DNA from 2 places in the Streptomyces sp. NBC_00178 genome. Region 2 is predicted to be linked to the other one. Evidence: riboswitches for the same ligand, from Rfam matches in the RefSeq annotation. Region 2 holds a riboswitch; the other holds the start of a gene.

Region 1 (11,530 bases), 4.0 Mb from region 2:
AGCGGGCCCGCCGGCATGCGGTCGAGCCCGGTCGCGATGCGGCGCAGGTCGAGCCAGGGGATGCCGACGCCCCCGCCCGGCGCGTGCGGGTTGAGCCAGATGCCCCAGCGGTCCGGGAAGAGCGAGCGGGCGATGTCGCGGCCGGTCGTGACCTCGTGGGCCCTGCTCCAGCCGCTCGCGGAGAGCTCCTGGGCGGAGGTCACGCAGGGGGCGTAACCGAGGCCGTCGACCTCCATGTTGCCGTACTGCGCGTCGGGGGAGCCCGCCGTGCCGTGCCACAGCAGCATCCAGACCTGCCCGCCGGCCAGGGACCTCAGCAGTTCCTCGTACGTGTCGAGGCGCCCGGGGGTCACTTGGCGCAGCATGTGCTCGACCTGTCCGGCCGCCGCGGTGCCTGACGCACTCACCCTGGGTCCCGCCCCTCTTCGATCCGCTGTTCCGCCGCCCGCGTGCTCCGCGGTGTCGTGCCGCCGCTCCCGGCCCGGCCATCAAACCAGCTTATGCGCCGCCCCTGACACCGCCTTGACGCCACGTGCCGGAGCGTCACGTCGCTCTCAGTACGCCTCGCGCACGTAGAACGGGCGCACCTTCTCCAGCATCCAGTCGCCCACCGGGTCCCGGGCGACGTCGAGCAGGACGAGGCTGACCGGCCAGGGGGCCTGGACGCGGCCGAGCGCGCGGCCGAGCGCGTCCATCGGGGCGCTCTGCCCCGCGGCGTCGACGCCCGCCGCCTCGACACCGACGAACAGGACGGGGCTGTCGCCCTCGATGCTGGCCAGTGACCGCCGGGCGGTGCTCACCACTCCCGTCGCCCGGAACTCCTCGGACACCGCGGCCAGGAAGTCGACCGGGTCCTCCTTCCAGTCCGGCTCGTACAGGCGCACCCGGCCTCCGCTCGCGGCCCCGTCCAGCGGGGTGCGGCCCGCCCGGCAGAGTTCCGCGACGGCGGGCGGCGGCAGCGGCACGCCGACCGCTCCCCCGGGGTTCACCGCGATGCCGACCTGCGGGGGGAGACCGCGGGCGAAATCGCGTGCGGGCGCGACCGTGAAGGACAGGTGCGATCCGACGCACTGGAGGTACTGCGCCTCGGAGCTGAACACGGGGACGTACGCGGCGCCGTCGATGTCGACCGTCGGCAGGTCGAGAGCGGCGCTGTCGGGCCCGCCGCCGTTCGGCAGAGGTACCCAGACCTGGCTGCGGCCGAGCACCTCGACCAGCCGGCCGCCCGCTCCGGGTATGCCGATGGAGGCGCCGAGCACCTCTTCGAACTCGTTGGCCGGCCATCCGTTCGTCTGATGGGGCGCGGCCTGGGCCGGAATGTCCACGGTGTCTGTGTCCCTTTCTCGCCGTGCTGTGCGGCAGAAACCTTAGACCGGGTCGGGCCCCGGATGCAGGGCCCGGACGGGAGCGGTGCCCGGACCCGGCGCGGCGTCCAGATTCCGGACGGTCCGCCGGCCCGCCGCGGACTGTGCGTATGCGAACGGTGACGCCCCGCCCGGACCCCGCCCGGCCGCGGCTACTGCTGCGGAGGCCGCGCCTCCGGGAAGGAGATCCGGCACACGGCCCCCGCGGACTCCCGGTCGAGCAGCACCGCGGAGGCGCACCCCGGCGGCAGCAGACCGCTCCCGGTGTCACGCAACAGCCGTCCCACGGCGCGCCGGTGCCGGGCGAAGGCGTATCCGGAGACCCCGCGCCCGCGCTCCCGCTGCCCCTGACGCGCCACCCCGGGGGAGACGTCGAGCAGCACGAGGTGGAGGTGGCGGCCCCGGTGCCGGGCCTCGCGCGCCAGCCAGCGGCGCACCCACGCCTGCGTGCCGCAGTCGTGGACGACCACGGACGCCCCTGAACGCAGGGCCCGCCACAGGCCGGCGTAGTGCGCGACGCGCACCAGGGGGCGGTAGAGCGCGTACGGGAGTAAGCCGGGCAGGGCCTCGGCCCAGCGGTCCCTGGCGTCCTGGGAGTCGATGGCGTGTTCCTCGACGGCCCGCCGGATCAGCGTCGACTTGCCGCTGCCGGGCAGCCCGGAGACCACCACCACGTCACCCGCCGCGAAGTCCAGACCGCGCGGGCCCCGTCCTCCGGCGCCCCGCAGATCCCGCACCACCGGTGCGGGATCTGCCGTCAGTTCCCTGGCCGGCGCGCCCGGCTGCCGGGGCATGGTCTCGTGCGTGACCCCCGCGGTCGTCGCGTAACGCTGCAACCTCATCGCCGTCCCCCTGCCGATTCACCCACTGACCTGCCCAAGAAGTGTAAAGAAAAGGTAATGCGGCACAACCGCTCCGGAGCGCACGTGTCGCGGCCGCGCGGCCCCGGACACCCGCACGGACCTGGACGCCCCACTCTCTCCCAATGCGTGCGATGATGACCCCGCCAATTGCATACCGGCCGTTTGAATCCGCGCGGGAGAGTCCCGGTCACCGTGTGCGCCGGGCGCCGAAGGAGCAAGTTCCTCCCTTGAATCTCTCAGGCCCCGTACCGCGTGGATGAGGCAGATCTGAAAAGCGGGCCGCCGTGCGGCCCCACCCAAGGTGCAAGCCGAACCCGAAGGGGACGACCCTTCTGGACCCCTTCGGGGGGTCTCGGCGAACCTCTCAGGTTCCGATGACAGATGGGGAGGGATCAACCCTCTGTCGTCATGCCCTGGAGCCATGTCCATGAGCACTGCCCCGAGCGCCGCCCCCCGACTCACCGCCCTCGACGCCCTGCACCGGTCGCTGGGCGCCACCATGACCGACTTCGCGGGCTGGGACATGCCGCTGCGGTACGCCAGCGAGCGCGACGAGCACAACGCCGTGCGCACCCGGGCCGGCCTGTTCGACCTGTCGCACATGGGCGAGATCACCGTCACCGGTCCGCAGGCCTCGGCCTTCCTGGCCTACGCGCTGGTCGGCAACATCGCGACCGTGGGCGTGGGCCGGGCCCGCTACACCATGATCACCGCGGCGGACGGCGGGATCCTGGACGACCTGATCGTCTACCGCCTGGCCGACACCGAGTTCATGGTCGTCGCCAACGCCGGCAACGCCCAGCTGGTCCTGGACACCCTCACGGAGCGTGCGGCCGGCTTCGACGCCGAGGTGCGGGACGACCGCGAGGCGTACGCGCTGCTCGCCGTACAGGGACCCGACTCCCCCGCCGTACTGAAGTCGGTCACGGACGCCGACCTGGACGGACTGAAGTACTACGCGGGCCTGCCGGGCACGGTCGCCGGCGTCCCCGCGCTCATCGCCCGCACCGGTTACACGGGCGAGGACGGCTTCGAGCTCTTCGTCGCGCCCGAGCACGCCGAGCAGCTGTGGACCGCCCTCACCGAGGCGGGCGCGCCGTACGGCCTGATCCCCTGCGGGCTCTCCTGCCGGGACACGCTCCGCCTGGAGGCGGGCATGCCGCTGTACGGGCACGAGCTCACCACCGCGCTGACCCCCTTCGACGCGGGCCTCGGCCGGGTCGTGAAGTTCGAGAAGGAGGGCGACTTCGTCGGCCGCGAGGCGCTGTCCGCAGCCGCCGCCCGCGCGGAGTCCGCCCCGCCCCGCAAGCTCGTCGGCCTGATCGCCGAGGGCCGCCGGGTGCCCCGCGCGGGCTTCCCCGTCGTGGTCGGCGGGGAGGTCGTCGGCGAGGTCACGTCCGGAGCGCCGTCGCCCACCCTGGGCAAGCCGATCGCCATGGCCTACGTGGACGCGGCGTACGCCGAGCCGGGCACCGGGGGTGTCGGCGTCGACATCCGGGGCACGCACGAGCCGTACGAGGTCGTGGCACTGCCGTTCTACAAGCGCCGCGCGTGACGGGCCCGAACCGCACCACGTGACGCATTCGTGTCTCACACCGTAAGACCACCGTTCATCAGCACTCCCCCGCGTACAGGAGAATTCAGGTCATGAGCAACCCCCAGCAGCTGCGGTACAGCAAGGAGCACGAGTGGCTGTCGGCCGTCGAGGACGGCGTCGCCACGGTCGGTATCACCGAGCACGCGGCCAACGCCCTCGGTGACGTCGTCTTCGCCCAGCTCCCGGAGGTCGGCGACACGGTGACCGCGGGCGAGACCTGCGGTGAGCTGGAGTCGACCAAGTCGGTCAGCGACCTGTACTCGCCCGTGACCGGCGAGGTCACCGCGGCCAACCAGGAGGTCGTGGACGACCCGTCGCTGGTGAACTCCGCCCCCTTCGAGGGCGGCTGGCTGTTCAAGGTGCGCGTCGCGGAGGAGCCGAACGACCTTCTCTCCGCCGACGAGTACACCGCGTTCTCCGGCAACTGAGACCCCAAGGGACCCACTGATGTCGCTTCTGAACTCCTCCCTCCACGAGCTGGACCCGGACGTCGCCGCCGCCGTCGACGCCGAGCTCCACCGTCAGCAGTCCACCCTCGAGATGATCGCGTCGGAGAACTTCGCTCCGGTCGCCGTCATGGAGGCGCAGGGCTCGGTCCTCACCAACAAGTACGCCGAGGGCTACCCCGGACGCCGCTACTACGGCGGCTGCGAGCACGTCGACGTGGTCGAGCAGATCGCGATCGACCGGATCAAGGCGCTGTTCGGCGCCGAGGCCGCGAACGTCCAGCCGCACTCGGGTGCGCAGGCCAACGCCGCCGCGATGTTCGCGCTGCTGAAGCCGGGCGACACGATCATGGGTCTCAACCTGGCCCACGGCGGTCACCTGACCCACGGCATGAAGATCAACTTCTCCGGCAAGCTCTACAACGTGGTCCCGTACCACGTCGACGACACCGGTGTCGTGGACATGGCCGAGGTCGAGCGCCTCGCCAAGGAGTCGAAGCCGCAGCTCATCGTGGCCGGCTGGTCCGCCTACCCCCGTCAGCTGGACTTCGCCGCCTTCCGCCGCATCGCGGACGAGGTCGGCGCGTACCTGATGGTCGACATGGCGCACTTCGCGGGCCTGGTCGCCGCGGGTCTGCACCCCAACCCGGTGCCGCACGCCCACGTCGTCACGACCACCACGCACAAGACCCTCGGCGGTCCGCGCGGTGGCGTCATCCTGTCGACGCAGGAGCTCGCCAAGAAGATCAACTCGGCGGTCTTCCCCGGTCAGCAGGGTGGCCCGCTGGAGCACGTGATCGCGGCCAAGGCCGTCTCCTTCAAGGTCGCGGCGGGCGAGGAGTTCAAGGAGCGCCAGCAGCGCACCCTGGACGGCGCCCGCATCCTCGCCGAGCGCCTGGTCCAGCCGGACGTCACCGAGGTGGGCGTCAGCGTCCTCTCCGGCGGCACGGACGTGCACCTGGTCCTGGTCGACCTGCGCAACTCGGAGCTCGACGGCCAGCAGGCCGAGGACCGGCTCCACGAGCTGGGCATCACGGTCAACCGCAACGCCATCCCGAACGACCCGCGTCCCCCGATGGTCACCTCGGGTCTGCGGATCGGCACCCCGGCCCTGGCCACCCGCGGTTTCCAGGCCGAGGACTTCACCGAGGTGGCGGAGATCATCGCCGCCGCGCTGAAGCCCAGCTACGACGCCGAGGGCCTCAAGGCGCGGGTGACCGCCCTCGCGGAGAAGTTCCCGCTGTACGCCGGCCTCAAGTAGGCCACCCGCGATTTGCGCGCAGGGTGGGGGCACCACGCACACTGAAGAGTGAGCGCGGTGCCCCCACCCTTGTCCCCGCGCTCTTCGTGCCCACAGGCCCGTCCCGCACCACCCGGCGGACAACGACGTCTGCCGAACCCCTTAGGAGTACTCCCGTGGCCATCTCGGTCTTCGACCTCTTCTCGGTCGGCATCGGCCCGTCCAGCTCCCACACGGTCGGCCCGATGCGCGCGGCGCGCATGTTCGCCCGCCGCCTCAAGAACGAGGGCCTCCTGGCCCACACCGCTTCGGTCCGCGCCGAGCTGTACGGCTCGCTCGGCGCCACCGGGCACGGCCACGGCACCCCGAAGGCCGTCCTGCTCGGCCTGGAGGGCGAGTCGCCCCGCACGGTCGACGTCGAGGGCGCCGACGCCCGCGTCGAGGAGATCCGCGCCTCGGGGCGCATCAACCTGCTGGGCATGCACGACATCCCCTTCGACGCGGACGAGCAGCTGGTCCTGCACCGCCGCAAGGCACTGCCGTACCACGCGAACGGGATGACGGTCCTCGCCTACGACCGCGAGGGGGCCCCGCTCCTGGAGAAGACGTACTACTCGGTGGGCGGCGGTTTCGTCGTCGACGAGGACGCCGTGGCGGGCCAGGACCCGATCGTCCCGGAGGACACGGTCCTCAAGCACCCGTTCCGCACCGGCGACGAGCTGCTGAGGCTCGCCCGGGAGACCGGGCTGTCGATCTCCTCGCTCATGCTGGAGAACGAGAAGGCCTGGCGGACCGAGGACGAGATCCGCGCGGGCCTGCTGGAGATCTGGCGCGTCATGCAGGCGTGCGTCACGCGGGGCATGTCCCGCGAGGGCATCCTGCCCGGCGGTCTGAAGGTCCGCCGCCGTGCCGCGAACTCCGCCCGGCAGCTGCGCGCCGAGGGCGACCCGCAGGAACACGCGATGGAGTGGATCACCCTCTACGCGATGGCCGTCAACGAGGAGAACGCCGCCGGCGGCCGTGTCGTCACCGCCCCGACCAACGGCGCCGCGGGCATCATCCCCGCGGTCCTGCACTACTACATGAACTTCGCGGCGGGCGGCTGCACCGAGGCCGAGAAGGACGACAGCGTGGTCCGCTTCCTGCTGGCCGCGGGCGCCATCGGCATGCTGTTCAAGGAGAACGCCTCGATCTCCGGCGCCGAGGTCGGCTGCCAGGGCGAGGTCGGCTCCGCCTGCTCCATGGCGGCCGGCGCGCTCGCCGAGGTCCTGGGCGGCTCCCCCGAGCAGGTGGAGAACGCCGCCGAGATCGGCATGGAGCACAACCTGGGCCTGACCTGCGACCCGGTCGGCGGTCTCGTCCAGATCCCCTGCATCGAGCGCAACGGCATGGCGGCGGTCAAGGCGGTCACCGCGGCCAAGATGGCACTGCGCGGCGACGGCAGCCACATGGTCTCCCTGGACAAGGTCATCAAGACCATGAAGGAGACCGGGGCGGACATGAGTGTGAAGTACAAGGAGACGGCGCGGGGCGGACTCGCGGTGAACATCATCGAGTGCTGAGGCTTTAGGCCCCGACCAGCGCGTTCGCATCTCTCAGCGCTGGTCGGGGCCTTTCCTGCTGCACCAGGAGAGTTCCTGGGCCGATCCGTCCACGCCTTCTGGCTCCGCCGACAGGGACCGTCCTTCGAGCAGTCTCGACTACGTGTGGCGGCGGCGCCTGCGAAGGACCACCCCTTCAGCCCGGCGGTCGGGCGGGCCCACCCGCCCCCGCGTCTCCCGGCCACGCCCCGGCGGACCGGCCGCGTGTGAGAGGTCAGCCGACGATCGCGACAGGGCCGTCCCACGCGTTCCGGTCGACCGTGATGGTGTACGCGCCGCGCTTCTCCTTGCTGTTGACCATGTACTGGTGGCCACGGCTGTGGTTCGTGTACAGCGACTTGGACCACGGCCAGTCGGTGGTCGTGGTGTTCGCCTTGTCCCACTTGGCGTACCAGAGGTTGCCCGGCAGGTTGGTGCGGTCCGTGGCGGTCGCGATCGCGGCCGCGCTGGAGCTGGAGAACCCGTAGAAGCCCGCCCGGTAGGTCTTGTCGTGCAGGACCTTGTCGAAGGCGCGGACGTAGGAGAGCACGGCCTTGTTGCAGGACGTGTTCTTGATGTCGTACGGCTCCATGTCCAGATACAGCGCGCTGCCCGCCTTCATGCCGAGGGCGGCGGCCTTGGCGACGGCGTCCTTGCCGTCGGTGGCGCCGAGCGCGGCGGCGCCGGCCGTCGTCATCTTCTCGTTGCGCGTGCCGGTCTGGCACGGCGGCTGGGCGCCCACGTAGAGCGGGATGAGCTTCCAGCCCTGGGAGTTGACGGTCTTGACCCAGGACGCGGTGAGGTTCGGCTGGGAGCAGCCGCGGTTCTTGCCCCCGATGTACACGGCGGCGGCGCCGTAGAAGCCGGTGTGCCAGGCCTTCATCGCGGCGGCGGACGGCGCGGTGCAGGCGTCGAAGGCACGGCCCGTGAACGTCTTCTGCGCCGGCCAGGCCGTGGTCGCCGAGGCGCTGGTCGCGGCGAACGCTCCCCCGGCGGCCACGACGACGCCGGTGGCGCCCCAGGCGAGGTAGCGGTTGCGCTTGGACAGCCGGTGTCTCTTGGACGTAGACATGATGCGTTTCCCACCCCTGGTGCTGCTGATTCGTCGCTGCTGCGTCGTCCGGGCCGCTCCGGTCCCCCGGGCCCCGGACTTCGCGCGCATCGAAAAGTACCCTGCCGCCGTGGCGCGTTCGGACCGTCCGCCCCTTGGGCCCGGCAAGCTTTGCCCAAGGCTGCGCAAAAGGTGCTCGACGACCATGTCGCGGCGGGGAGCCGGCCTGTCCTCATGCCGACGGCCCCTCCGGAAGAACCGCTCGGTTCTTCCGGAGGGGCCGTCGGCCCGGGGCCGTGCGTCTCCCGGCGGACCCACCGCGCCTGCACGGCACGGCGGTCCGCCGGTCACCAGGTCGCACCGCCCCTCGGGGCGATCACCTGCCGGAGCCCGGCCGGTGGTCCTGCGACGTGGGCTGGAACCCGACCGTGTAGGTCCGGGTGACCGAACCGTTGGCCGAGGTCACCTTGATGGTGCGGATGGTGAACTGACGCACCGGCGACGAGAGGACCGGGCTGCCGCTGGTGACCTTCTGCCGCGCGCCGTGCTGGGCCGTCACGGCGAACACGGCCGGGATCTTCTTGTTCTTCGGCCAGTCCACGACGTAGGTGGACACGGCCGGGTCGAACCCGTCGATCGTGACACCCCCGACCTTGATGGACTTCGCGTCGGCGACGCTTCCCTTGGTGGCGTCCGAGAAGTTCTGCACCGTGACCGAACCGTCGGCGTTGACGACCACCTTCGCCGCCATCGCGGCCGCCAGGTTGATGCGCTCCCAGCTCGCACCGCCCTTTCCGGTGAGGTCGAGCGGGTACCCGGAGTCCGTCGCGGTCTGCTCGAGGACCTGGGTGCGCTGCTCGGTGGTGAGGTTCGGGAAGGCCGTGATCAGCAGCGCCGCCGCGTCGGACGGCGTCTTGAGCGCCTGCCCGGACTTGCCGACCTGGGAGAACCCGTAGCTGAGACGGCGGGTGTACAGGGCGACGTGCTGGTCCGCGCTCAGGCCGGCGTAGGAGTCACCCTGACAGGCCGCCAGCGTGTCGCCGTACCCCTCCTTCGCGCACTGCGCGAGCAGCACGTTCTCCATCTCGGTGTGGGCCTGGGTCAGCAGCTTCTCGAAGGCGGGGTCGGCCCAGCGGTGCGCGACCGTGGCCTGGGCGCCGATGCGGCCGCCCATGACGTCGAGCGGGTAGTGGAACCCGAGGACGATGCGGTTGTTCCCGTACTCCGAGGTGCGGGCCAGGATCGACGGTGCCAGCTCCGGCAGGAGCGTGGCGAGGACGGTGCCGGCCTCGTAGCCGCCGTAGGTGTGACCGCTGGGGTACGAGCCGCTGGTGGTGAGGCTGCCGTAGGAGCCGTCCTGCGACTCGTAGATGCTGCCGCCGTCGCCGACGAACCCGAGCCGGACGTACGGGCGCATGTAGGCGTAGTGGTTCTTGCCCGCCTCGACCTTGTCGAGGTTCTTCGTGACGCGGCCGAACAAGGCGTCGGTCTTCGGCAGCAGGCCGTCCTTCAGCGCCTTGCTGTAGATCGGGCCGAGCCGGGAGCCCAGGCCGTCGGCCATCGTGACGGTGGAGCTGTTCGTCGCGTCGACCTCCGCCCGGTCCACCTCCTTCTGCGTGGCCGCGTTGTTGATGCCGACGGCGATCCGGTCGTTCTCCGCGGTGACCGCGGCGCCGCGGGGCAGCTTGGTGTTGGCGCCGATGGTGCCGGTGCCGAGGTCCTCGATGCCGTTGAGCAGGCCGAGGAAGTAGTCGCTGCCGTCGCCGGTCCCCGGCCATTTGTCGGACGTGTAGTCCGCGTTCAGGACGTCGTCCGGGAAGGGCGACGGCTCGTAGTCCGGATCGGCGGCGCGCGCCGGGGCCTTCGTGGCGGAGCCGGCCGAGGTTCCGGCCAGGGTGACCGCGGTGACGGTGGCCGTGTGGGCCTTCGCCTTGTCCGAGGCCGTCAGCAGCGCCGTGTTCATCGTGGCGGGTACGTGCGCGGTGGTGCCGTCGCCGAGGGTCACGGTGTAGCCGATGACGGGGAATCCGCCCATGTCGGCGGTTCGCCAGGTCACGCGGACCTGCTTGCCGTCGGTGACCACGCTCGTCACGGCCGGCTTGTGCGGCTTGACGCCGCCGATGACGACGGGTGCGGTGGCGGCGCTCTGCGAGGAACTGCCGACGGCGTTCACCGCGCGGACGCGCGCGGTGTACGAGGATCCCGCCCGCAGCCAGGTGAACGTGGCCTTCCGCGCGGCCGGGTCCGAGACCTTGATCTCGTGCCCGTCGCTGAGCGTGATCCGGTAGCCGGTGACCGGGGAACCGCCGGTGTCCGCGGGGGCGGACCAGGCGACGGTCACACTCGTGCCGGACCCCGTCGCCGACACGGCGCCGGGCGTGGCCGGGACCGTCCTGGGCTTGGTGACGAGAGCGGACTTCGCGTGGTCGAGGGCGTCACGGCGTACGGTGAGGACCGTGTCCGTCGCCGTGGCGTCGGCGAGGGCGGTCTTCGCCTCGGCGAGCGCCTTGGTGAACGCCTTCCACGTCACGTCCGTGTAGCGCGCGTTGTCGAGGGCCGACGCGGTCGTGACGAGGTCCTCCAGCTTCAGCCTCGGAAGAGGGATCAGCTGCTTGGCGGCGAGGGTGAGGCTGCGGGTCCGGGTGTCGGCCTCCAGCTGGGTGACGCCGTCGGCGTCGGCCGCGGTGCGCGCGGCGGCGAGTTCGCGCCGGTACACACCGAAGTCGATCGCGTCGTAGCGCCCGGCGTCGCCGGACAGCGCCTCGTACTGGGCGATCGCCTTGCGCAGGGCGGACTTGTCCGTGACGGCGGGGGTGTCGACGTGGTTGAAGGTGACCCGGCCGAGGTTGGCGACGTAGGGGTGCGACGAGTCCGGGTTCGTCGTCAGCCGCAGGTGGACGGAGTGCTTGCCGGTGATCGCCGTGGGCAGGGTCAGGCTCGTCGTCCCGCCCGCCGACCACGCCGCTCCCGTCACCGGCAGCGGAACGGTCGCGTACGGGGCGCCGGGGCCGGCGGCGTCGAAGGAGTCCAGGTAGAGCTGGACGGCGGAGCCGGTGCCGCAGCGGGCGGAGTTGTTGACGTAGGTCAGCGTGACGGTGGACTTCTCGGAGGCACCGAAGTCGACGTCCCCGTAGTCGAGCCAGGCTCCGTCGTAGGTGCCGCCGAGACTGGTGGCGGAACCCGCGCCGCTCCAGCCGGCCGGCTCGCTCTTGAGGCCGCCGCCGCTGTGGGAGCGGAACGCGGTGGCGTCGAAGGCCACCGGAGCGTCGGTCTCCTGCGTCAGGGTCAGCGAGTGGACGTTGCCCACGTAGGGCTGGGCGTCCGTCTGCGTGCCGGACACGAAGGCGGCGTACACGTCCTGGACGCCGGTGAAGACGGCCGGGTCGAGG
Region 2 (11,530 bases):
GAACTCGGGCAGCCGCTTCCTGCTGGACGGTGACCTGACGACGGCCGGCCGGCACCCGCAGGGTGACATCTTCCTGGACGACGTGACCGTGTCGCGGCGCCATGTGGAGTTCCACAGGAATCCGGACGGTAGTTTCACCGTGGGCGACGTCGGCAGCCTCAACGGCACCTACGTCAACCGTGAGCGCATCGATTCCGTCGCGCTGTCCAACGGCGACGAAGTCCAGATCGGGAAGTACCGACTGGTCTTCTACGCGAGCCAGCGCGGCGTGTGACCCTTCCCCGGACCCGGTCCGGGGGGACCCCCAGGAAGGTCCATGCTGCGAACACCGACAGGCGGTGCCGGTCACGGCACCGCCGCCGCGGTCGAGCGAGCGATGAGCATCGGCACGGTGCTCCTCCAGCTGCGCGACGAGTTCCCCGAAGTCACCATCTCCAAGATCCGCTTCCTGGAGGCGGAAGGGCTCGTGGAGCCGGAGCGCACACCATCGGGCTACCGGAAGTTCTGTTCGGCCGACGTCGAGCGGCTGGCCCAGGTCCTGCGGATGCAGCGGGACCACTATCTGCCGCTCAAGGTCATCCGGGAGCACCTGGACGCCCTGGAGCGCGGTGAACAGGCCGGTCTGCCGTCCGCCGGCGGCCCGGGTGAGCCAGGCGACGCTCCGTGGGACCAGGACGCCGCGCGGGCGACCGCCTCCCGCATCGGGCGCCCGGAGCTGCTGGCGGCCGCCGAGATCAGCGAGGAGCAGCTCGTCGAGTGGGAGGCGTACGGCCTCGTGGTGCCCGCGGCGGGGGGAAGCTACGACGCCGAGGCGGTGACCGTCGCCAGGCTGGTGGCGGATCTGGGCCGTTTCGGCCTGGAACCTCGGCATCTGCGGGCCGTGAAAGCCGCCGCCGAGCGTGAGGCGGGTCTGGTCGAGCAGGTGGTCGCGCCCTTGCGCCGCCACAGGAATCCGCAGACCAGGGCCCATGCGGAGGCCACGGCGAGGGAGCTCGCCGACCTGTCCGTCCGGCTGCACGCCGCGCTCGTTCAGACGGCGCTGAAAGCCGGGTTCCACTGAGCCCGGAGGAGCCCGACTATCCAAACATGGCGAGCACGTCCTAGGGTTGCTGTGTGAACGAGCTCGACGTTGTGGGTGTCCGGGTGGAAATGCCCTCCAACCAACCGATCGTGCTCCTGCGTGAAGTGGGAGGCGACCGGTACCTCCCTATTTGGATCGGCCCTGGGGAAGCGACCGCGATCGCCTTCGCCCAGCAGGGCATGGCTCCGGCCAGGCCGCTGACCCATGATCTCTTCAAGGACGTGCTCGAGGCCGTGGGCCAGGAGCTCACCGAGGTCCGGATCACGGATCTGCGGGAAGGGGTCTTCTACGCGGAGCTGGTCTTTGCCAGCGGTGTCGAGGTGAGCGCGCGGCCTTCCGACGCCATAGCGCTCGCCCTGCGCACCGGTACGCCGATCTACGGCAGTGACGGTGTGCTGGACGACGCCGGCATCGCCATTCCCGACGAGCAGGAGGACGAGGTGGAGAAGTTCCGCGAGTTCCTCGACCAGATCTCGCCGGAGGACTTCGGTACCAACAGCCAGTGAGCGTGCGCCGACGGTCGGCATCAGCGCATCCGACAAGCCGTTCCCGCGAATCAGTCACGGGAAACCACCCTCAGGGTGATTATCACTCGGCGTGCCGAGTGTGGCGATCGTTGACGCACCCCTGGTGACTGCCTACCGTCGAGATGGCAGGTCAAGGACGGAGGTCGGCGTGAGAAGCAGCGGCGACGGTACGGCTGAAGGTGGGCCGTACCGGCAGCACGGCAGTGCGGCCGGCCACTCCATCAGACAGCCGGTTCAGCCGGCGGTGGTGGCAGCGGACGGTGCGGCAGGGGCAGGGGACATCGGCTATCGGGGGCCCACAGCGTGCGCGGCGGCCGGGATCACCTACCGACAGCTCGACTACTGGGCGCGCACGGGGCTCGTGGAACCGAGCGTGCGTCCGGCGTACGGCTCGGGGACGCAGCGCCTCTACAGTTTCAGGGACGTCGTGCTCCTCAAGATCGTCAAGCGTTTCCTGGACACCGGTGTGGCGCTCCAGAACATCCGCACGACCGTCCAGCACCTGCGGGCCCGCGGGTTCACGGACCTCGAGCGGATGACTCTCATGAGCGACGGGGCGACGGTCTACGAGTGCTCCTCGCCCGACGAGGTCGTCAGCCTCCTCCAGGGGGGCCAGGGGGTCTTCGGTATCGCCGTCGGCGTCGTCTGGCGGGACGTGGACGTGGCGCTGTCGCAGCTCCACGGTGAGCGCATCGACACCGGCGAGACGCTGGTCGGCAACAACCCGGCCGACGAACTGGCCCGGCGGCGCAACCGCGCGGGCTGACGAGGCACCCGCCCCGACCGCCCCGCACGTGCCGTGCGGGGCGGTTGTCAGTGGCGTAGGGCACCATCGGATCCTGTGAGACCCGCGCCCACCATCCTGCATCTGGACATGGATGCCTTCTACGCCTCCGCGGAGCAGGCGGCGAAGCCCAGCCTGCGCGGCAAGCCGGTGGTCGTCGGCGGTCTCGGCATGCGCGGCGTGGTCGCCACCGCGTCCTACGAGGCCCGGCGCCTGGGTGTGCACTCCGCCATGCCCATGGCGCAGGCCAGGCGGCTGGCCCCCAACGCTGCCTACCTGGTCCCGCGCTTCTCGCTGTACCGCACCGTGAGCGACCAGGTGATGGAACTGCTCGGCCGGCTCTCACCGCTCGTGGAGCCGCTCAGCCTCGACGAGGCCTTCGTCGATCTGGAGGCCGGTGGCGTCGCCGACGACTCCGCCTCGGCCCGGGCTCTCGGCGTCCAGCTGCGGACGGTCATCAGGGCGGTCACAGGGCTCAGCGGCTCCGTGGGCCTGGCCGGGTCCAAGATGCTGGCCAAGATCGCCTCGGAGGAGGCGAAGCCCGACGGGCTCATGCTGATCGAGCCGGGCACCGAACGCGACCTCCTCGCACCGAAGTCGGTGCGGATCCTTCCCGGTGTGGGGCCCGCCACCGGCGACCACCTCCGGCGCGCCGGGATGACGGTCGTCCAGGACCTCGCGGAGGCCGGTGAGGCGGAGCTCGTGCGCCTCCTGGGCAAGGCGCACGGGGTCGCGCTGCACCGCATGGCACAGGGCTTCGACGACCGCCCCGTCGTCGCGGAGCGCGACGCGAAGTCGGTCTCGGTCGAGGACACCTTCGACGTCGACCTGCACGACCGGGTGCGGGTCAGGACCGAGGTGGAACGCCTGGCGGACCGCTGCGTGGGGCGGCTGCGGGACGCGGGCCGGTCCGGGCGCACGGTCGTGCTCAAGGTGCGGCGCTACGACTTCTCGACGCTCACCAGGTCCGAGACCCTGCGCGGGCCCACCGACGACCCCGGGGTGGTCAGGGAGGCCGCCGCGCGGCTCCTGGAGGCCGTGGACACCACCGGCGGCGTGCGGCTGCTCGGGGTCGGTGTCACGGGGCTCGCGGACTTCACGCAGGAGGACCTCTTCGCCCAGGCCGCCGAGGCGGAGCAGGCCGAGGTGGCAGCCGCGGCGGAACCCGTCGCGGCCGGTCCCGTCGCCGCCGACGCTGCGGCTCCCGACGGCACCGCCCCGCCCTCGGGCCACCGCTGGGCCGCCGGACACGACGTACGGCACGAGGTGCACGGGCACGGGTGGGTGCAGGGCAGTGGTGTCGGCCGCGTCACCGTGCGGTTCGAGGAGCCGTGGACCGCGCCGGGAAGGGTGCGCACGTTCCGTGTCGACGACCCTGAGCTCCGGCCGGCCGATCCGCTCCCCCTGGTGCGCGACCCGGTGGACTACTCCTCCTGGCCGGCCAGCTTCCCGAAGTCCCTGTCCGGGGCGGACGGGCCCGAGGGGGCGGACGGGGCGGAGTCCAGCCCGTAGTGCCGGTAGAGCTGCAGCTCCTGCTCGGGTGAGAGGTGGCGGCCCACCCCGAAGTCCGGCGCGTCCCTGATCAGCGCCCGGTCGAAGGGGATCACCAGGGTGCCGTCGACCAGTTCGCTCGGTTCCAGCGGCACGAACGCGTCCCGGGTGAACAGCCCGGTGCGCACCGCGGCCCACTCGGGTACACCCGTCGCGTCGTCGAGATAGACCTCGTCCACGGTTCCGATCTTGGCACCCAGGCGGTCGAAGGCCTTGCGGCCGATCAGGCTGCGCGGATCGATGTCGGTCTGCACGGTGCCTCCCACTGCTCGCAACTGCGTCGGGGTGGTCGCGACTGCTCCACAGGCACTACACAAGGCCAGATCCGTGGCATCGGCCACTCGAGACGGGCATCGGCCGGCCCGCTGGTAGGCTGGAACACGGCTGCTGACCCCGCGCGGGAGAGTCCTTCGGAGCGATCCGGAGGCGCCGAAGGAGCAACTCCTCCCCGGAATCTCTCAGGCCCCCGTACCGCACGGACGAGGCCACTCTGGAAAGCAGGACGGAACCCGTACGGCACACGCCGGGTCGGGCCCCGCCCTCACCGACGGTGAAAGCCGGTGTGCCGCAGGCGTGCCGGTGAAGCTCTCAGGTCGAGATGACAGAGGGGGAGGCCGTTCGGGCAGCCACGCCGTGGCGCCCCTCGCAGGTCGTGACAGACCAGGAGGCCTCCATCATGACCCCCCGTCGCACTCCGCTCTCCCAGCTGGAGCAGGGCATCCCCTTCGAGCAGCGTCACATCGGGCCCGATGCCGAGGCCCAGGCGAAGATGCTGGCCCAGGTCGGCTACGGCTCCCTGGACGAGCTCACCGCCGCCGCGGTGCCCGACGTGATCCGGAGCGCCGAGGCACTCGACCTCCCGTCGGCGCGCACCGAGGCCGAGGTCCTGGCCGAGCTGCGGAGCCTCGCGGACCGTAACCAGGTGCTCACCCCGATGATCGGGCTCGGCTACTACGGCACCTTCACCCCGCCGGTGATCCTGCGGAACGTCATGGAGAACCCCGCCTGGTACACCGCGTACACGCCGTACCAGCCGGAGATCTCCCAGGGCCGGCTGGAGGCCCTGCTGAACTTCCAGACGATGGTCGCCGACCTCACCGGGCTGCCCACCTCCGGTGCGTCGCTCCTGGACGAGGGCACGGCCGCCGCGGAGGCGATGGCCCTCGCGCGGCGCGTGGGCAAGGTCAAGAACGGTGTCTTCCTGGTCGACGCCGACACCCTGCCGCAGACCGTGGCCGTGATCGAGACCCGCGCCGAGCCGACCGGCGTCGAGGTGGTCGTCGCCGACCTCTCGGCCGGCATCCCCGCCGAGATCGCCGAGCGGGGCGTGTTCGGTGTGCTGCTCCAGTACCCGGGCGCGTCCGGTGCGGTGCGCGACATCAAGCCCGTCATCGACCAGGCACACGAGCTCGGTGCGATCGTCTCCGTCGCCGCCGACCTGCTGGCGCTGACCCTTCTGACGTCGCCCGGCGAGCTGGGCGCGGACATCGCGGTCGGCACCACACAGCGCTTCGGTGTCCCGATGGGCTTCGGCGGACCGCACGCGGGCTTCATGGCCGTACGCGAGAAGTTCGCCCGCAGCCTGCCGGGCCGCCTCGTCGGTGTCTCCGTCGACGCGGACGGCAACAAGGCCTACCGCCTGGCCCTGCAGACGCGCGAGCAGCACATCCGCCGTGAGAAGGCCACCAGCAACATCTGCACCGCCCAGGTGCTGCTCGCGGTCATGGCCGGCATGTACGCCGTCTACCACGGCCCCGACGGCCTGCGCACGATCGCGCGGCGCACGCACCGCTTCGCCGCCATCCTGGCCGGCGGACTGCGCGCCTCCGGCATCGACGTCGTGCACGACACGTACTTCGACACCCTCACCGTCCGCGTCCCCGGCACGGCGGCCGACGTCGTGGCCGCGGCGCGCGGGCGCGGGGTGAACCTGCGCCTCGTCGACGGCGACCACGTCTCCGTCGCCTGCGACGAGACCACGACCCGCGGCGCGCTCTCCGCGGTGTGGGCCGCCTTCGGCGCCGAGGGCGACATCGAGGCGCTGGACGCCTCGGCGCCCGACGCGCTCCCCGAGGCCCGGCTGCGCAGCGACGCCGTCCTCACCCACCCGGTCTTCCACCAGCACCGTTCGGAGACGGCGATGCTGCGCTACCTGCGCAAGCTCGCCGACCGCGACTACGCGCTGGACCGCGGCATGATCCCGCTGGGCTCCTGCACCATGAAGCTCAACGCGACGGCCGAGATGGAGTCGATCACCTGGCCCGAGTTCGGTGCGCTGCACCCGTTCGCGCCGGCCGAGCAGGCGCAGGGCTTCCTCACCCTCATCCGTGAGCTCGAGGAGCGCCTCGCCGAGGTCACCGGCTACGACGCCGTGTCCATCCAGCCCAACGCCGGCTCGCAGGGCGAGTTCGCCGGTCTCCTGGCCGTGCGCGCCTACCACCGCGCCAACGGGGACCACGGACGCACTGTCTGCCTGATCCCGTCCTCGGCGCACGGCACCAACGCCGCGAGCGCCGTGATGGCCGGCATGAAGGTCGTCGTGGTGAAGACCGCCGACGACGGCGAGGTCGACATCGCGGACCTCCGCGACAAGATCGCGAAGCACCGCGACGAGCTCGCCGTGCTCATGATCACCTACCCCTCCACGCACGGGGTCTTCGAGGAGCACGTCGCCGACATCTGCGGCGAGGTGCACGACGCCGGCGGCCAGGTCTACGTGGACGGCGCCAACCTCAACGCCCTGGTGGGTCTCGCCAAGCCGGGCCACTTCGGCGGCGACGTCTCGCACCTCAACCTGCACAAGACGTTCTGCATCCCGCACGGCGGCGGCGGCCCGGGCGTCGGCCCGGTCGGTGTGCGCGCCCACCTGGCGCCCTACCTCCCCAACCACCCGCTGCAGCCCGCCGCGGGCCCGGAGACGGGTGTCGGACCGATCTCGGCTGCGCCGTGGGGCTCGGCCGGCATCCTGCCCATCTCGTGGGCGTACGTACGGCTCATGGGTGGCGAGGGTCTGAAGCGGGCGACGCAGGTCGCCGTGCTCGCGGCCAACTACATCGCCAAGCGGCTGGAGCCGCACTTCCCGATCCTGTACAACGGCCCGGCCGGTCTGGTCGCGCACGAGTGCATCGTCGACCTGCGGCCGATCTCCAAGGCGACCGGCGTCAGCATCGACGACGTGGCCAAGCGGCTCATCGACTACGGCTTCCACTCGCCGACCATGTCGTTCCCGGTGGCCGGGACCCTGATGATCGAGCCCACCGAGAGCGAGGACCTCGCGGAGCTCGACCGGTTCTGCGACACGATGATCGCCATCCGTGGCGAGATCGAGAAGGTCGCGGACGGCACCTGGAGCGGCGAGGACAACCCGCTGAGCAACGCGCCGCACACCGCGGCCGCGCTCGGCGGCGAGTGGACGCACGCCTACAGCCGTGAGGAGGCGGTCTTCCCGGCCGGCGTCACCCCGTCGGACAAGTACTGGCCGCCGGTGCGCCGGATCGACGGAGCCTTCGGTGACCGCAACCTGGTCTGCTCCTGCCCGCCCCTGGACGCGTACGACCAGTAGGCGCGCGGACGCGCGTCGGGGCCGGTTCGGAGTCCTCTCCGGGCCGGCCCCCGTGTTTCCCCGGCCGCGGTCAGGCGGCCTTCATCACCTGACCGCTCTTCAGCGGCCGGTGGGGTGCGATGATCTGGCCGTCCGGGAGCAGCTCGCCGGTGTCCTCGAAGAGCAGGACGCCGTTGCACAGCAGGCTCCAGCCCTGTTCCGGGTGGTGGGCCATCAGGCGTGCGGCCTCCCGGTCGTTGGAGTCGGCGGTCGGGCAGGGTGGCTGGTGCTGGCACATGGCGGGGTTCTTTCGCTGCGTCGATTCGAGTGTCCTGCGGCTGGACGAGGTGTTCATGGCCGTCCCCGTATCAAGTCGGTCCGTTCCCAGTGTTGCCCTACGGGCGTCGATCCGCAGGGATTTCGCGGCAGCTGCTGTTCTCCTCCCATGACGCATCACCCGGCCGGACGGTTCAATCCAACTGCACTGTCCGTTCGGATGGTTCGGGGTGACCCGGCCGGACTAGTCCGGCCGGGTACACGTGTGCCCCCGCCTAACGGCCGGCGGGGGCGTGACGACGAGGATCAGGCAGGCGTGCCGAGGAGACCGGGCAGCGGAGCCGGGGTGACCCGCAGGGTCATGACCGGCAGGAGGTCGGCGACCCGGTGCGGACGGTGGGGCGTGATGCCGGGAGGCGCGGGAGCCAGGGGCACCAGCAGGTCGTTCGGCGCGAGTGCTCCGGAGCCGGCGTCGTCCTCGGTGTCGCGGTGCAGCCACAGCGTGAGCATGTACAGCTCGGGGATCGAGAGCAGGCGCGGCTGGTAGTGCGTCGTCGACGACTCCGCCTGACGTACGGCGATTTCGGTGGAGACGATGTACGGGCCCTCGAAGAAGTGGGAGAAGGTCCAGCCGTCGGCGGTCAGCATGGTGTCCGCGGCGGCGACGGCGCGTTCCTTGCCCCGGATCAGGAACCGCCAGCCCGCGAGGCGGGTGAGGGGCGCCGCTTCGTGCGGCGCGATCCGGTCCAGCACGTGTACGGGGAGCGGGAGTTCGGGGCTCAGCGATCCCTGGACGGACCGGAGAGCGGGCGTATGGGCCTCGCGGACGGCGGTGGGAGAACCGAGGGCCGCGAGAACGCTGCGCAGTGCGGGCGCGGGAGCCGGTGAAACATGCAGCGGCATAGTGGGTCGCCTCTCACTTCGGAGACACGGTGGAGCGTGGGCGGGTGCAGACGGCGCTGTCGGCGTGCAACGGGGCCAGAGGAAGGCCGGTGACGGGCGGACTGGCCGATGCGTCAACTCTCTGCCTCGTTCGCAGAGTTTATACGACAAATGTTCACACGATGTTTCGGCTAGCCTTCCCGCGTATTGCGCGCAAGGCGGATTCGAGCCTTTGAATTGCGGAGTTCCTGTGGATTCGGTCCGCTCCGGACGTCTGCCGCCAGGTATTTTCCCTCCACGGCGGTAGGCTGAAACCCATCGGTGTTTCCACCCGCGGCGCACACCGCACCCTGCATATGCCGCATGCCGACGGAATGTGCCTCCGGTCTCAGTCGACACACTACTGGGAGTCCGCGGGCCGCGGGGGCGTTACGGATCATCTGGGCGGGGCATTATCGATCCTGATACGAGCGGCCTGTGCCGTGGGCCGCCCACTCGAGGAGGGACCCTTCGATGGGCGAGAAGATCGTGGCGGGCGCCTTCGCCCCGTCCGATCGGCAGGCGTACCGCGAGAAGCTCGTCCAGTGCCTGAGCGGGCTGGAGAGGCTCCTGTCGGAGCAGAGGTTCGACAGGCCCCGGAATCTCATGGGGCTGGAGATCGAGCTGAATCTCGCGGGTTCCGACGGCATGCCGAGGATGCGGAATGCTGAGGTGCTCCAGCGCATCGCCAGCCGGGATTTCCAGACGGAACTGGGGATGTTCAATCTGGAAGTGAACATTCTTCCGCACCGGTTGAGCGGCCGGGTATTCGATCAGCTCGCAGAGGAGTTGCGCACCGGACTCGCCTATGCCCATCGCAAGGCGGCCGAGGTCGACGCGGGCATCGTGATGATCGGCATCCTGCCCACGCTGGGACGTGACGACGTGGTGTCGGCGAACCTCTCGGACGTCGATCGCTACACACTCCTCAACGATCAAATGGCGGCGGCCCGCGGAGAGGATTTCGTCCTCGATATCGAAGGCGTCGAACGGCTGGTCTCCACCTCCGCGTCCATCGCCCCCGAATCGGCCTGCACATCGGTGCAGTTGCATCTGCAGGTGACACCGGACCGCTTCTCCGACGTCTGGAACGCCGCCCAGGCCATCGCGTCCGTGCAGATCGCGCTCGGCGCCAACTCGCCCTTCCTCTTCGGCAAGGAGCTGTGGCGCGAGTCGAGGCCGCCGCTGTTCCAGCAGGCCACGGACGTGCGCCCGCCCGAACTGAGGAACCAGGGGGTGCGGCCCCGCACCTGGTTCGGGGAGCGCTGGATCGACTCGGCGTACGAACTCTTCGAGGAGAACGTGCGCTACTACCCGCCGCTCCTGCCGATCTGCGAGGAGGAGGAGCCGCTGCGGGTGCTCGACGAGGGCGGAGTGCCCGCCCTGGGCGAACTCGTCCTCCACAACGGCACGGTCTACCGATGGAACCGGCCGGTGTACGGAATGGCCGACGGCGTCCCGCACCTGAGGGTGGAGAACCGGGTCCTGCCCGCGGGACCGACCGTCACCGACGTCATCGCCAACGCCGCGTTCTACTACGGCCTCGTGCGCGCGCTCGCCGACGAGTCCCGGCCGGTCTGGACCAGGCTGTCCTTCGAGGCGGCCGAGGAGAACTTCGATGCCGCCTGCCGCCACGGCATCGACGCCGAACTGCTGTGGCCGCGCCCGGGCCGTTCGGGAGGCGTGGCGAAGGTCCCCGCCGTCAAGCTCGTACGCGACGAACTGCTGCCCCTCGCCGCCGCCGGGCTCGACGCATGGAACATCGAGCCCTCCGACCGGGACCGCTACCTGGGCGTGATCGAGGAGCGGTGCCGGCTCCGGGTGAACGGTGCCTCCTGGCAGGTCGACACCTATCACCGCGCCCTGGAGGCCGGACTGGAGAGGGAGGGCGCGCTCGCGGCCACAACCCGGCGCTACGGCGAGCTGATGCAGGTCGGCGAGCCGGTCCACACCTGGCCGGTCGGCTTCCCCGCCCCCTGAGCATCCGGCCGCCCGGTGTCCCGCCACCGCCGTCCCGTCGGGCAAGCTAGGACGCACAACCGACGGCAGGCGTACAGGTAAGGCGGGTCGCGTGACTGCAACCATTCCCCGGGAGGAGGCGTCCCCGCGGATCCTGAGGTCGGAGACCCTGCTCGTGCTGGCTCTCTCGCTCGGGGCCAGCGGCGTCTCCGCCCTGATCAGCTTCGTCGGCTCGCTGACGAAACCCGGGGGCCTCAAGGACCAGGCGGCGACGCTGAACGGGTCGTACGCCCCCGGTCGCCCCTGGCTCGACCTCGCCTGGCAGCTGTTCGGCATCGCGACCGCGCTGGTGCCGGTCGCCCTGGTGGCCCACCTGCTCCTGCGCGAGGGGGCCGGTCTGCGGACCCTCGGGCTGGACCGTACCCGGCCCGGGCAGGATCTCGGCCGGGGCACCCTCGTCGCGGCCGCGATCGGCAGTGCCGGGCTGGCGTTCTACCTGGCGGCCCGCGCCGGGGGGTTCAACCTGACGGTCGTGCCGGAGTCGCTGCCCGAGGTCTGGTGGAAGTTCCCCGTCCTGATCCTCTCCGCCGTGCAGAACTCGCTCGTCGAGGAAGTCATCGTCGTCGGCTACCTCCTGCGCCGGCTCGGTCAACTGGGATGGACGCCGACGGCCGCGCTGGTGGCGAGCTCCGTGCTCCGCGGCTCCTACCACCTCTACCAGGGGATCGGCGGGTTCATCGGCAACGTGGTCATGGGCGTGGTCTTCGTGCTGCTGTACCGGCGCTGGGGCCGGGTCGGGCCGCTGGTCGTCGCGCACGCGCTGCTCGATATCGGGGCGTTCGTCGGATACGCCCTCCTCGCCGGGAAGGTGGGCTGGCTGCCCACCCCCT

The links. A riboswitch is a leader RNA that binds a small molecule or an ion and turns the genes downstream of it on or off. The one in region 2 is predicted to bind glycine.
Region 1: linked by a shared signal. The riboswitch ahead of gcvT (glycine cleavage system aminomethyltransferase GcvT) and the one ahead of gcvP (aminomethyl-transferring glycine dehydrogenase) in region 2 are both predicted to bind glycine.

The regions. Positions count from the first base shown of each region.
Region 1 covers NZ_CP108143.1:5,160,763-5,172,292, reverse strand. The annotation lists gene OHT61_RS22790 (enhanced serine sensitivity protein SseB C-terminal domain-containing protein) at 1-407, opposite strand, end outside; gene OHT61_RS22785 (enhanced serine sensitivity protein SseB) at 555-1,325, opposite strand; gene OHT61_RS22780 (AAA family ATPase) at 1,517-2,206, opposite strand; glycine riboswitch at 2,391-2,488, shown strand; gene gcvT (glycine cleavage system aminomethyltransferase GcvT) at 2,655-3,782, shown strand; gene gcvH (glycine cleavage system protein GcvH) at 3,875-4,252, shown strand; gene glyA (serine hydroxymethyltransferase) at 4,272-5,531, shown strand; gene OHT61_RS22760 (L-serine ammonia-lyase) at 5,687-7,072, shown strand; gene OHT61_RS22755 (glycoside hydrolase domain-containing protein) at 7,326-8,162, opposite strand; gene OHT61_RS22750 (glycoside hydrolase domain-containing protein) at 8,518-11,530, opposite strand, start outside.
Region 2 covers NZ_CP108143.1:1,165,096-1,176,625, reverse strand. The annotation lists gene OHT61_RS04910 (FHA domain-containing protein) at 1-274, shown strand, start outside; gene ftsR (transcriptional regulator FtsR) at 317-1,060, shown strand; gene OHT61_RS04900 (bifunctional nuclease family protein) at 1,114-1,587, shown strand; gene OHT61_RS04895 (MerR family transcriptional regulator) at 1,757-2,374, shown strand; gene OHT61_RS04890 (DNA polymerase IV) at 2,450-3,904, shown strand; gene OHT61_RS04885 (PRC-barrel domain-containing protein) at 3,817-4,197, opposite strand; glycine riboswitch at 4,332-4,427, shown strand; gene gcvP (aminomethyl-transferring glycine dehydrogenase) at 4,620-7,505, shown strand; gene OHT61_RS04875 (DUF5999 family protein) at 7,576-7,782, opposite strand; gene OHT61_RS04870 (hypothetical protein) at 8,067-8,663, opposite strand; gene OHT61_RS04865 (glutamate-cysteine ligase family protein) at 9,156-10,661, shown strand; gene OHT61_RS04860 (CPBP family intramembrane glutamic endopeptidase) at 10,753-11,530, shown strand, end outside.